Regions from separate parts of the Cytobacillus sp. IB215316 genome, predicted to be linked through region 1. Evidence: predicted binding sites of a transcription regulator. Region 1 holds the regulator's gene; the other holds the start of a gene.
The links. Region 1 encodes LexA, which represses DNA repair genes until DNA is damaged. Its sites were predicted from a motif close to CGAACATATGTTCG; they were not measured.

Region 1 (6,774 bases):
AATTTCATTCAATAGCTCATAAATGCCATCTCTATCCATGTCATATCCGCTTGCCCTTTCTACAACCACTTTCTTCACATCAAAATGGTAACTGTTTGCAAGCTGGAGTAATTCTGCCTTTTGTCGTGTTAATGATGTCTCCTGTGTTTGTTTATTTGTACTAACACGACAATATATTATTGCTTTTTCCATTTCTACCTCCGATTAATTGTTAACTGCATATGTATCATATATTTTATTACCTTCTGATTTTAACACTGGAATATAAATTTCATCACCATAAAAAATTCTATCAGGAGCTATTTGATTTACATCCTCTACCCAACTGATAAAGTCATTGATTGATAAATCGTGACTGTTACTATACTCGGACGCAATATCCCAAAGTGTATCTCCATCTTCTACTTTAATAGTAATATAATCATTTTTCTCGATATCCTTATAAGAAGTAATTAGTGCAAAAGCAAAGCCGATAAAAACAGTAAAAAATAAGATATAGTAAATTTTAGATTGTTTCATAATAAGTCCCCCTGATTAACAGAATACATGTTCGTTTTTAGTTATTGTATACGAACAAATGTTTTATGTCAACATTTTTACGAACTTACGTTTGTTATACATAACAAGTCGTGCTATAATGAATGAAAGTAAAATCTTTCTAGTATATCCTTACATTATTAATAGATGATCTTAATTTTTTAATGTTATGAACGGGTATACATGCTAACAATAGAAAAGATTATTATAATGAGGTGCTAACGATGGCAAAATTATCGAAAAGGCAACAAGACATACTAGATTTCATAAAACAAGAAGTACAATCAAAGGGATATCCACCTTCTGTTAGAGAAATTGGAGAAGCGGTAGGGCTAGCTTCAAGCTCAACAGTTCATGGTCATTTATCTCGTTTAGAAAGTAAGGGACTAATCCGTAGAGACCCAACTAAACCTAGAGCAATTGAAATATTAGATTTAGATCCTGCTGATGTAATCCCAAAAAATAACGTCATGAATGTACCGATTATAGGAAAGGTAACAGCTGGTCAACCAATAACAGCAATTGAAAATGTTGAAGAATACTTCCCTCTTCCTGATAAACTTGTATCCCCTGACGAAAATGTATTTATGCTTGAAGTAATGGGAGATAGCATGATTGAGGCCGGTATATTAGATGGGGATCACGTCATTGTTCGGCAACAACAAACTGCTTCAAATGGAGATATCGTTGTTGCAATGACAGAGGATGACGAGGCAACAGTAAAAAGATTTTTTAAAGAAAAAGACTACATAAGACTTCAGCCAGAAAACTCAACTTTAGAACCTATTATTCTTCGTAATGTAGCTATATTAGGAAAAGTAATCGGGGTGTATCGTACCATCCATTAAACACTATTGTACATAACGAATGTATGATCTATTCTTTGACAAACAGTCTCTTTTAAAACGTTGTTCCAATCAGATAGATTAACATACAGGTTAGCAGTCCACAATGCTTTTTAATGTATTCATACGATCTCATATTATAATCCAATCCTTAGCTTAGAACCTCTGAGCTAAGGATTTTTTTGTCATATTGTAAGCTCCCTCCGAATTCATTTTGATTGGCTATTTTCACAATGGTTGCTGTTTTTACTTTTAAGATATACACACGTATATATCTAGCGTTCAAGACACCTTTTCTAAGCTCCTATAAAACTCATAATACTGTCCATTTTTAGTAAAAAAACAAAATTCAAGCAAAAAGTCTTTAGTTTAAATTTATCATTCAATGATTTTCTTAGTCACTTTTTCTCATATCCCCCACTATGTCACCAATTTTATGCTCGTTATCCCGAGATTAGACTTGACGGTCTAGACCATTCGGTCTAATATGTATAATAAGCAAGCAGCATTAACTATCAGGCTATTTCAGCATAGCGTGTTTTTTTTGCACTAATAAACACGAATACAGCTAGATTTTGTGCCATCTATTCTCATATAAAATGACGGTATTCTTTATCTTCAGGATAAAGAACTATAACAACAAAGTTTACGAACAGAGCTAACGATTAAGATTAAAAACTTGTAGGAGATGATGTAATTGACGCGAGGATTTAATAAAGAATTCGAACATTCAGATGCGTTAATGCAAGCAGCATTAAATGAATTTGTGGAAAAAGGCTATGACAAAGCCTCATTAAATCATATTTTGAAGACAGCGAATATGAGTAAGGGCTCATTTTACTACCATTTTAACAACAAGGAAGATCTTTACTTAAATCTCATAGACATGTTGATTCAAAAAAAGCAACTATTCCTTGCCAAGGTTATGAATCCAAGTGATTATTCCAAAGACATTTTTTCGATATTTAAAACACAAATCAGAATTGGAATGCAATTTGCCAATGAATATCCAGATATTAATCGTTTTGCAAACAGCTTTATTAAAGAAAAAGGAACTCCCATATACGAAAAGGCGTTGACAAGGCATAATTTTCAGGATAATGACCAAATGAACAAGCTCATTGAAGCATCCTATAACAAAGGTGAAATTAGGCAGACACTACCACTGGAATTCGTCCAATCACTAATTGGTTTCTTGTTCACTAATATTGTGGATGTAGCGGATATGTCAAAGCCTGATCACTATGAGTCAAGTCTAAACCACTTAATTGATTTCCTTAAAAATGGCCTGACAGATCAATAATGATCTTAACCATCACATATTGACATCAGCAAAGTAGGTGAAGATTTAAGTCTCTACCTGACTAACTGATAATTTGGAGTAAGGTATATGCTACATCTGTGCATCGTTGAAGTAATGGTTCCTTTCTGCATTCAATTATTTTTCAAAATAACGAGCTTAATTTGAAAAGGAGAGTTATTATATGGCCCAATTTGATTATCCTGTAGGATACCATGATTTTCATAAAACAAAAATTATAGACTATCAAATGAATCGGTGGTATTCAATGGGATACACACGAAAAGAAGACATGGTGGATGCAGCTACCAGAATAAAAAAGTTAGAAGATTGGAAGGAGGAAATGATAAAGCAGGCTGAAAAAGCTATTGATGAAAAACGCATAATGAATGGAACATTTTATTACAGGGCTGCAGAATTTTTTACTCATCCGAATGACCCAGATAAATTAAGGCTGTATGATACATTCATTGAAATGTTTTATAATGACCTGTTTGTTGAAAATGATATTGAACGTTATAACATACCCTACGAAAATGTATACTTACCTGCAATGAGACTGCCTTCTAACAATAAAAATGCCAGAGGAACAATTGTCATTCATGGTGGATTTGATTCATTTATGGAAGAGCTATACTCAATGGCAAGCTATTTTGCACATTTAAACTATGAGGTCATATTATTTGAAGGACCAGGGCAAGGTGGTGCCTTAAAAAAATCTGGCTTAGCACTTAGTTATGAATGGGAAAAACCAACAAAAGCCGTTCTAGATTACTTTAAGTTAAATGACGTAACCTTATTAGGTGTGTCCATGGGTGGCTGGCTTTGCTTCAGAGCAGCTGCGCATGAACAGCGAATTAAACGAGTGATTGCTCTTAGTATAGCCTACGACTACATGAAAATCCCCCCACCTATTATTGAGAAGTTTGCTTTATGGCTTTTCAAACATCCTAAATTAATGTATTGGATGGCTGATGTAAAAATGAAGATGATGCCGCAAGAAAAATGGGGAACCGATAATTTAATGTATATTACTAAAACTGATACTCCGTTAGATGGTGGCATGGCATTATTAGAATTCAATGCTGCACATTTAAAATCAGGACACGTTACACAAGATGTATTAATATTAACAGGGTCAGAAGATCATTTTATACCGCTAAAAATGCACGATATTCAAGTAAAAGCTTTAACGAATGCAAAGTCTATAACTGAAAGAATCTTCACTAGAGATGATCATGCTCATAATCACTGTCAGGTGGGAAATTTCGGCCTTGCTCTCAGAGTCATGGCAAATTGGTTAAATGAAAAAGAATAACAATTTTGTAGGGTTAGAAAAATAAAGATAAAGCTAACCTGCTGAAGAAAACCCATGAACTAATATAAATCAGTTAATGGGTTTTTAATTTAAGTTGTTTTTCGTATTAAGAAAGAACACGTTTCAACTAGAAATCGTAGCATTTTTTCTTCTGTACAACGATGAGTAACATATAAAACCACGTTTATGGGCCTTTAGTTTTATCTATTCTCCCCCTCCTCCTCCGCTGTCACCACTGCCCCCACTGTCGCCATGACCGTAATCAGATGAATATAAGCCTACACCATTTCCATCATTGTTACTACTAGTTGATGAACTTGTCTTATGAATACGATGTTTTGTTCTGTTAGCATTTCCAGTACTAATCGCAGTAATGGCAATAATAATAACTAACAAGATAAACCCAAATATTATAAATTTCATACAAACTCCCCCAAATTTAGTTATATATATAATATACGAATAAAAATAGTAGGAAGTTTCATGATTTTGGCAAAGAATGCGGATTGAAACAGCAATACATTAACATTTCTACCTAGTTCAGATTTTTCTATTGGCTGTTTTCACATTAATTGTAGATTTTCATAATAGGCTGGTTTTGTATAGAATGTAGTTTTTCGTACTAAAATATAACTCGTATAAAACTAATATTCGAGACAAGCTTCTTCTATAAAACGATGACAGTTGAGTAAAACAGTATCTTTATCATCTGTTTTAGGAACTATAGGAATAAAGTTTACAAAAAGTGCCTTATGATAAGCGCTAAACACGTTCGGCACCTTATCTTCTTTAAAGACTATAAAAATCATATCATACTCATCCAGTTGCTCAAATGTAGGTGAAAAAATGCAACAGAGTTTTCGAAGGCCCTTTCTTATCAACTACTTATAAAGCGTAACAATTCATTAAATGCATGCTTAGCAGATAATTCACAATAGTTCTCTGAGTTGTTATCGCTAAATCCATGATTTGTTCTATATTTTTTAATGGTGATTTTTTCTTTATCGTTTAGTTTAGTAATCAATTGATCGACATGAAATGATTTTTCATTCTCTGGGAAAATTAGTAGTGCGGGACAAGCTGGGATCATGTCAATAAAGTCCCTTATCCTTGAACCGTAATAACTAATAACTCCATCGCAATTCTGGTCTTCACTGCACAGCCATGCAACTGTCCCACCTACACTATAACCAAGAATAAAGATTTTACTGTATTCCTGCCTAGATTTTTTTAAAAGTGCCTTAACGTAGGTAGCTGCTCTAGCAAATCCGACTTTATTAACAAAATGGTGATAAGCCAATTTCTCCTCATCGTAATGAAATTGATTGTTTTCACTATACAAATTGGGACAAATCACATCAAAGCCTTTATTGAATAGTTCTTTACAAATATGTCTCATATGCTCATTTACGCCGTATATTTCATGAACAACGATCACTAATTTGTCTGATTTATTTTTGTAAGAAATCATTTACTTTACCCCTAATAATTATTGACCTAATTTCTTCAATGGCTTCATAGATTTTAATAATTGTGCTCATACATTGCACACTTAACCATAAATGCAGAGCGTATTCTTTTCTTTATAACTATGACAACCTTATAACCTACTTGTTAATGATGTCATTTGTTTGTTAACAATAGTTAAAAAATGTTCGTACAGAACCTTTTCTACAACATATAGACTCCTCAATTGTTCGGATTTTTAATTAGGAAAAATCTTTAATTGATTAATTATTGAGCGTATTTTCTATAATGGGTTCATTTTGTTTACCTTATTGTAACTTTGATAAAATTAAATAATAGTCTATTAATTTGTAAATTTTTCTAGTAGAATAATTAACAACTTTAATTAGGCTGGCTTTTTTACAAAAGCTTGAGTGTTCAATAGTTATTTAAAGATTAATTATAATTAACTATTCCATAAAGTAAGTGGAGGGATAATCATATGAGTAAAAAATGGCAATCAAAGCAGCAATTCATAGATCTTCTTTGCCAGCTTGTAAGTATTCCTAGTGTTACTGGTTCTCAAGCAGAAACATGGTTACCACAATTTGTAATATCCGAACTCGAGTCACTACCATATTTTCAAAATCACAAAGACCATATAACCCTACATGCAACAGACGATGGACGTTATTTTGCGACCGCTCTAGTTAAAAGGTCTGACAAATGTAAAAAAACCGTCATTCTCCTTAGCCATTTTGACGTCGTTGACGTTGCTGATTACGGCAACCTCCATCACCTTGCCTTTGATGCGAAAAAGTTAACAGCATATTTCTATAAACACAAATTTGAAATGCCAAAAGAAGTAAGCGATGATTTGGAAACTGGGGATTGGTTATTCGGAAGAGGTACGATGGATATGAAATGTGGCCTGGCTATGCACATGGCAATGATTGAGTTAGCATGTAACGGGGGTTTTGATGGAAATATTTTATTGCTAACAGTTCCTGATGAGGAAGTGAATTCTGTAGGTATGAGAGCTGCTATACCTACCCTTCTTGAATTAGCAGATACTCACAAATTAACATATACTGCTGTACTCAATTCGGAACCGATGTTTTCACGTTTTCCAGGCGATCAAACAAAATATCTTTATACCGGAACAATTGGCAAAGTTTTGCCCGGGTTTTTTTGTTATGGCAAAGAAACACATGTTGGTGAGCCATTTTCAGGACTAAATGCCAATTACATGGCTTCAATCATTAACGATGAATTAGAGTTAAATACAATTCTTTGTGAAAAAATAAATAATGAAGTAACCCCTCCAC
Region 2 (6,774 bases), on a different contig from region 1:
TACACATATAGTAACCTATATGTGTAGCCTTTTTTGTTTTTTTCATAGCTGCTATGTTGGTTTAAAAGTTGCAACAAAGCTATGAAGAAGAGTCTTTGCATAAAGTTCACTTAAATGTCATAGCGAGTTTGTATAAATTTTTGCCATTGAAACAAACTATAATTGACTACACATGAAGGAGGCTTTTGTATGTCTGTGCTAGATAATTTTGAACAATGGAAGGACTTTTTAGCAGATCGACTTCATCAAGCACAAGAAAGTGGCATGAATCAAAACACGGTATCGGATATTGCTTATCAAATTGGCGATTATTTATCCAACCAAGTAGAACCGAAGAATGCTCAGGAAAAAGTACTAGCTGATTTATGGCATGTAGCATCGAATGAGGAACAGCAGGCGATTGCGAATATGATGGTCAAGTTAGTTGAAAATGATGGGAGTAATCATTAAAGAGGGGGAACTCCTCTCTTTTTTGATTTGTTTGTATCGTTGGAAGGGGTAAAACCGCTCCTTAGCTATTCTAGATGATAGCTCTTGATTTTATAAAAGAAATTTGTCATGATTTGTACTTTTCACTAATGAGTAACATACTACATATATTCCTCAACAAAACTGTAAACAGGGTGATTTCTTAATTAATGGCTGTTTTATCAGAAAATGTTGTTTGTTGAAGAAATAAACATTCCCCAATTAGTATGTGTGGCATTATTTTTTCTGTAAAACGTGGGTAAACGTATAAAACAACTTCTTGCGCATCACATATGATATCAATCGCAGCAAAGTTTACGAACAGAGCCTGAAAGATACAATAATTAGTATAAAAAGTAATTAATTATCATTGGGTAGAGAATGCCCCTTTTATATTACATATAAATCATTTATTATAGTCTTATAGACTTATGTATGATACGTAACTTAATATTTTTTATAGTGCTGCATAGGGGGATTTGCATGCAAAAAAAAGAATGGTATTTAGAATATGAAATTCATAAAAATAGACCTGGCTTACTCGGAGATGTGTCATCTTTATTAGGGATGTTATCTATTAACATTGTTACAATCAATGGTGTTAAGGACCATCGACGTGGCTTATTATTGAGATGTGATCGGAATGAACAAATAGAACGTCTTGCATCAATTTTACAAACTATGGATAATATAACAGTGACAAAAATACGTGAACCGAAGCTACGAGATCGTTTAGCTGTTAGACATGGACGTTATATTCAAAGGGATGAGGACGATAAAAAAACATTTCGATTTGTCAGAGATGAGCTCGGCGTATTAGTTGATTTTATGGCAGAATTGTATAAACAAGAAGGTCATAAATTAATCGGTATACGCGGTATGCCAAGAGTTGGTAAAACTGAATCGGTCGTAGCAGCGAGCGTATGTGCAAATAAGCGATGGTTATTTGTCTCTTCAACATTGCTTAAGCAAACGGTAAGAAGTCAGCTCATTGAGGACGAATATAACGAAAATAATCTATTTATTATTGACGGTATTGTGTCAACGAAAAGGGCTTCAGAACGCCATTGGCAGCTAGTTCGGGAGATTATGAGGCTTCCAGCTGTCAAGGTAGTTGAGCATCCGGATATTTTTGTTCGAAATACTGAATATACGATGGACGATTTCGATTATATAATTGAACTACGGAATAATCCTGAAGAGGAAATAACGTATGACCTCGTTGAACAACCACAAATGTTACAAGAATCTAGCTTATCTACATTTGATTTTTAGCAAATTGGAAGGTGTTTTCATTGACAGAACTAGGTAAAAGATTAAAAGAAGCAAGAGAAGAAAAAAATATTAGCATAGACGATTTACAAAAGTTAACGAAGATACAAAAACGTTATCTTATCGGAATTGAAGACGGTAATTATGATCGAATGCCTGGACAATTTTACGTACGTGCGTTTATCAAGTCGTATTGTGAAGCAGTTGAGTTGGATGCTGATCTTATTTTTGAACAATATGAAAATGAAATCCCTAGCTCATCTAATTCAGATTTACCTGGTCAGCTGTCGAGAGTACAGAGTCGTAAACAGATTTCACCAACAACTTCAAAAGTGGCAGATGTGCTACCAAAAGTATTAACAGGAGTTTTTGTTTTCGGACTTCTTATAGGTATCTACTTCATCGCGCTGAATTTTTTAGGTAATTCAGACGGAACTCCAGCGCAGGAAAGTGGAGAAGAGCATGAAATTGTCGTTGAAGATAATTCAAAAGAAAATGATCCAGTTGAAGAGGTAGACAGTGAGCCTGCTGCAGAAGACGCTGATCAAGAAACTGATGTACAGGATGAAGAAGTGGACGAGCCTGAGGATGTTGTAGAACAGGAACTTGAAGTGATAAATATACAAGGAAGAAATGTTTCAATGGAGTTATCAAATACAGAAGAATTTAATTTAGAGATTGTATCAACAGGAGATACTTGGGTTCAAGTAGTGAATGATCAAGGTGAAAAACTATATTCTACAAATTTAAATGCTGAGGATCAACCATTAGCCTACGACATGACTGACGAAAGCAAGGTTGTAATTACAGCAGGCTTCACACCAGATACAGAAATAAATATAAATGGAGAAATGTTAGAGTTTCCAGAAGAAGCTGGAACAACCCAAGTAATTGAGATCCTCTTTAATAAACAATAAAGTCATCATTTTGATGGCTTTTTTGGCTTTTTCTGATATATTATTGTACATGTAAGTTATGAAGGAGGAAGAATTTGTGAATATACCAAATAAGATTACCGTTTCACGTATTTTGTTAATTCCAGTGTTTTTGGTGATAATGCTTGCACCGCTATCCTGGGGACAATTGCAAATAGGCGGAGGAGAGATACCTGTTACACATTTCATTGGTGCTATCATTTTTATCATTGCTTCCACAACTGATTGGATTGACGGTTATTATGCAAGGAAATATAATCTCGTCACCAACTTAGGAAAATTTTTAGACCCTTTAGCTGATAAGCTATTAGTGTCAGCGGCGCTTATAACACTCGTTCAGTTTGAATTGGCACCTGCATGGATGGTCATAGTCATTATAAGTAGAGAATTTGCTGTAACCGGTTTACGGCTTGTTCTAGCAGGTGGTGGTGAAGTTGTTGCTGCAAACATGCTTGGCAAGATTAAAACATGGGCACAAATTGTAGCCGTTTCTGCATTGCTATTACATAATATTCCTTTTGAAGCATGGTCGATTCCATTTGCTGATATAGCACTCTGGATCGCAGTATTTTTCACAATTTGGTCTGGATGGGACTATTTTGCGAAAAATAAACAAGTATTTGCTAACTCAAAGTGAACCAGGATTTGAGACGATGCACGAAGTAGTATAATCTTTAATGAGGATGAGACGGGCTTCCTTCTCATCCTCATAATGTTAAAGGTACATTATGTAGCAGACTACACATGCTATTTTTACGGGGGGATGACATGAACGCTGAGATTATAGCAGTTGGATCAGAGTTATTATTAGGGCAAATTGCGAATACAAATGCCCAATTTCTTTCGAAACAATTAGCAGATCTGGGAATTAATGTTTATTTTCATACTGTAGTTGGGGATAATCAAGATCGATTAAAAAGGGTTGTTGAAACTGCAAAACAGCGGTCAAAATTAATTATCTTTACTGGAGGGTTAGGCCCAACAAAAGACGATCTAACTAAGGAAACGATGGCATCAATGTTACAGCAACAGCTAGTCATACATGAAAAGTCGCTTAAGAGAATTGAAGCGTACTATGAAAAAGTAAATCGTAAAATGACAGACAATAACAAAAAGCAAGCTGTTATTCTAGAAAATGCAACGGTATTGCTTAATGACCATGGGATGGCACCAGGAATGGCTATAACGAAGGATCATGTCACATATATGCTATTACCAGGTCCTCCAATGGAAATGCAACCAATGTATTTGAAATACGGGACAGAATATCTCAATGACTTGTTAGGTGTTCGGGAAAGAATCATATCTCGCGTATTAAGGTTCTTTGGAATTGGTGAGTCTAAGTTGGAAACTGAGATTGAAGATTTGATTGATAAGCAAGTGAATCCGACGATTGCTCCGTTAGCATCTAACTTTGAAGTTAAACTTCGATTGACAGCTAAACATTCCTCAGTAGACAAAGCTAATGAGCTTCTTGATGATACAGAACAAGAAATACTAAGTCGTGTCGGTCAATATTTTTATGGCTATGAAAACACCTCACTATTAGAACATGCGGTTGCTGTTTTACAAGAAAAAAAACTGACGATAGCAAGCGCTGAAAGTTTAACTGGAGGCATGTTTATGAGTGAGTTAATAGCTGTTCCTGGTTCTTCATCTGTAGCCAAAGGTGGAATTGTAGCTTATACGAATGATATGAAGGAAACATTACTCAATGTTAACCGAACGACACTTATACAGGAAGGTGCCGTCAGTAAAGAGTGTGCACAACAAATGGCTGAGCATGTGAGGAAATCATGTAACTCTGACTGTGGAATTAGCTTTACTGGAGTTGCTGGGCCACAAAGCGTGGAAGGTAAAGATGTAGGAACGGTCTTTATTGGACTTTCGATCAAAGATCATCCTACAGAAGTCTATTCATTGAAATTAGCTGGTTCTAGACAAACGATTAGAGAAAGAGCTATTAAATATGGATACTATTATTTACTCAAACAATTGAAAAAATAATAAGACATGGGCTGCCCAACTTTTGTAGTTTCTTTGAATTAAAATATAAACACGAATATAATTAGTACGATGAGCATCTTTTCTGCTATAAAGCGATGACTGTGTAGTAGTAAAACGATATCTTTATCTGTCAATTAAGGAACTATAGCAATGAAATATACGAAAAGAACTTAAGTTTTAGATCCCCAAATCTACTTTACAGAACAATGTTCTAGCTTGCCTGATTGAACGCACTTTTGAAAAAAACGAATAGATGTTCGTTTTTTGCTTGGCAAATATCTAAAAACAAGGTATAGTATAAAGTAGTAATGGAGATGAGGAGGAATAAATGTGAGTGATCGTCAAGCTGCATTAGATATGGCGTTAAAACAAATAGAAAAACAATTTGGTAAAGGATCAATAATGAAGTTAGGTGAACAGTCGGAACGTCAAATATCTACCGTTCCTAGTGGTTCATTAGCATTGGATGTTGCGCTTGGAGCAGGTGGGTATCCACGTGGTCGTATCGTTGAAATATACGGACCTGAAAGCTCTGGTAAAACAACAGTTGCTCTTCATGCGATTGCTGAAGTGCAAGAACAAGGCGGTCAAGCTGCATTTATCGATGCTGAGCATGCGCTAGACCCTATTTATGCACAAAAGCTAGGTGTTAACATAGATGAACTATTGCTATCTCAGCCTGATACAGGTGAGCAGGCGTTAGAGATTGCTGAAGCACTTGTAAGAAGTGGTGCTGTTGATATTATAGTCATAGATTCGGTTGCAGCGCTCGTTCCAAAGGCTGAAATTGAAGGGGAGATGGGAGACTCTCATGTTGGCTTACAAGCACGTCTTATGTCTCAAGCCTTACGCAAGCTCTCAGGAGCAATAAATAAATCTAAAACGATTGCTATTTTCATTAACCAAATTCGTGAGAAGGTTGGTGTTATGTTCGGGAATCCGGAAACTACACCTGGTGGTCGTGCGTTAAAGTTTTATTCTTCAGTACGTTTAGAGGTTCGTCGAGCTGAACAGTTGAAGCAAGGAAATGATATCGTAGGTAATAAAACGAAATTAAAAGTAGTAAAGAATAAAGTGGCACCTCCGTTTAAAATAGCCGAGGTTGATATTATGTACGGAGAAGGAATTTCCAAAGAGGGAGAAATTCTTGATATGGGCTCTGAGCTCGATATTGTCCAGAAGAGCGGATCTTGGTACTCGTTTGAAGGTGAACGTCTAGGGCAAGGACGAGAAAATGCTAAACAATTCTTAATGGAAAATGCGGACATATCAAAACAAATACACGAACTAATTCGAGAACACTACGGCCTTAACAATACGACAGAGACGGTAGGCGACGATTCTCAAAGTGAACTCGAATTCAAAGAGTAAACAACATAAGCTCTAAAAGAAGGATACTTCATGTAGTATCCTTCTTTTTCATTTACGCTGTTTTCGTAATAAAAAAAGAGTTCAACACAAATATAGCTATCGATCGGCGCATCAATTCTTATCAAAGGTTATGAAAGTCATATAAAACTCATCAGTTATTTAAATGTAGAAAAAAATGCAACAAAGTTAATGAAAAGGACCTTCATTTATTATTAATTCTATTCAATAGCTTTCAACAGCAGGACATAGTATAGTAAATCACCTACCAGTTTATAAGGTTGTAGAACCAAGGTTTGAAGAAAGTCTGTCGCTGTTCAAGTCAAGGTTTGTACGCTCTCTTCCAATATTAAGGAAAGATGGCAGTGGCAGGCCTTGACAATAAAATTACCCACCTATACAATTAGTATGTATATTATACATGTTTGTTAATATTACAATTGTTACTATTAAGAATTTTTTCAAACAAAATTGGAGGACAGATAGGAAGAAGGAGCGATCGGTTGGTGTCAGGTACAAGTGCAATGAAATAGTTGCCTCGTACTAATGAAGCACACGATGAAATTACTTGTGTAGGTATTTAACAATAAATTACCAACGATATTGAGTAAATTCACAGTCTTTTTCTAGGCTTATAAAAGCCTCTAGTATTGGAACTTGAAAAGCCATTGTGCATGTTGGAATTTATTAAGGGAAAAATTACATGCCGACAGTTTGAATCTAG

Region 2: recA (recombinase RecA) is a predicted target of LexA. The motif match lies at 4,929-4,942, and genes of this name have one in related genera.

The regions. Positions count from the first base shown of each region.
Region 1 is NZ_JAXBMC010000002.1:170,114-176,887, forward strand. Features, by position in the region: gene SLH48_RS05180 (recombinase family protein) at 1-192, opposite strand, end outside; gene SLH48_RS05185 (LysM peptidoglycan-binding domain-containing protein) at 205-519, opposite strand; gene lexA (transcriptional repressor LexA) at 762-1,385, shown strand; gene SLH48_RS05195 (TetR/AcrR family transcriptional regulator) at 2,080-2,685, shown strand; gene SLH48_RS05200 (alpha/beta fold hydrolase) at 2,867-4,000, shown strand; gene SLH48_RS05205 (hypothetical protein) at 4,205-4,423, opposite strand; gene SLH48_RS05210 (hypothetical protein) at 4,645-4,809, opposite strand; gene SLH48_RS05215 (dienelactone hydrolase family protein) at 4,878-5,471, opposite strand; gene SLH48_RS05220 (M20/M25/M40 family metallo-hydrolase) at 5,949-6,774, shown strand, end outside.
Region 2 is NZ_JAXBMC010000010.1:35,074-41,847, reverse strand. Features, by position in the region: gene SLH48_RS15345 (DUF3243 domain-containing protein) at 190-450, shown strand; gene SLH48_RS15340 (DUF3388 domain-containing protein) at 952-1,743, shown strand; gene SLH48_RS15335 (helix-turn-helix domain-containing protein) at 1,764-2,657, shown strand; gene pgsA (CDP-diacylglycerol--glycerol-3-phosphate 3-phosphatidyltransferase) at 2,734-3,312, shown strand; gene SLH48_RS15325 (competence/damage-inducible protein A) at 3,444-4,682, shown strand; gene recA (recombinase RecA) at 5,013-6,053, shown strand.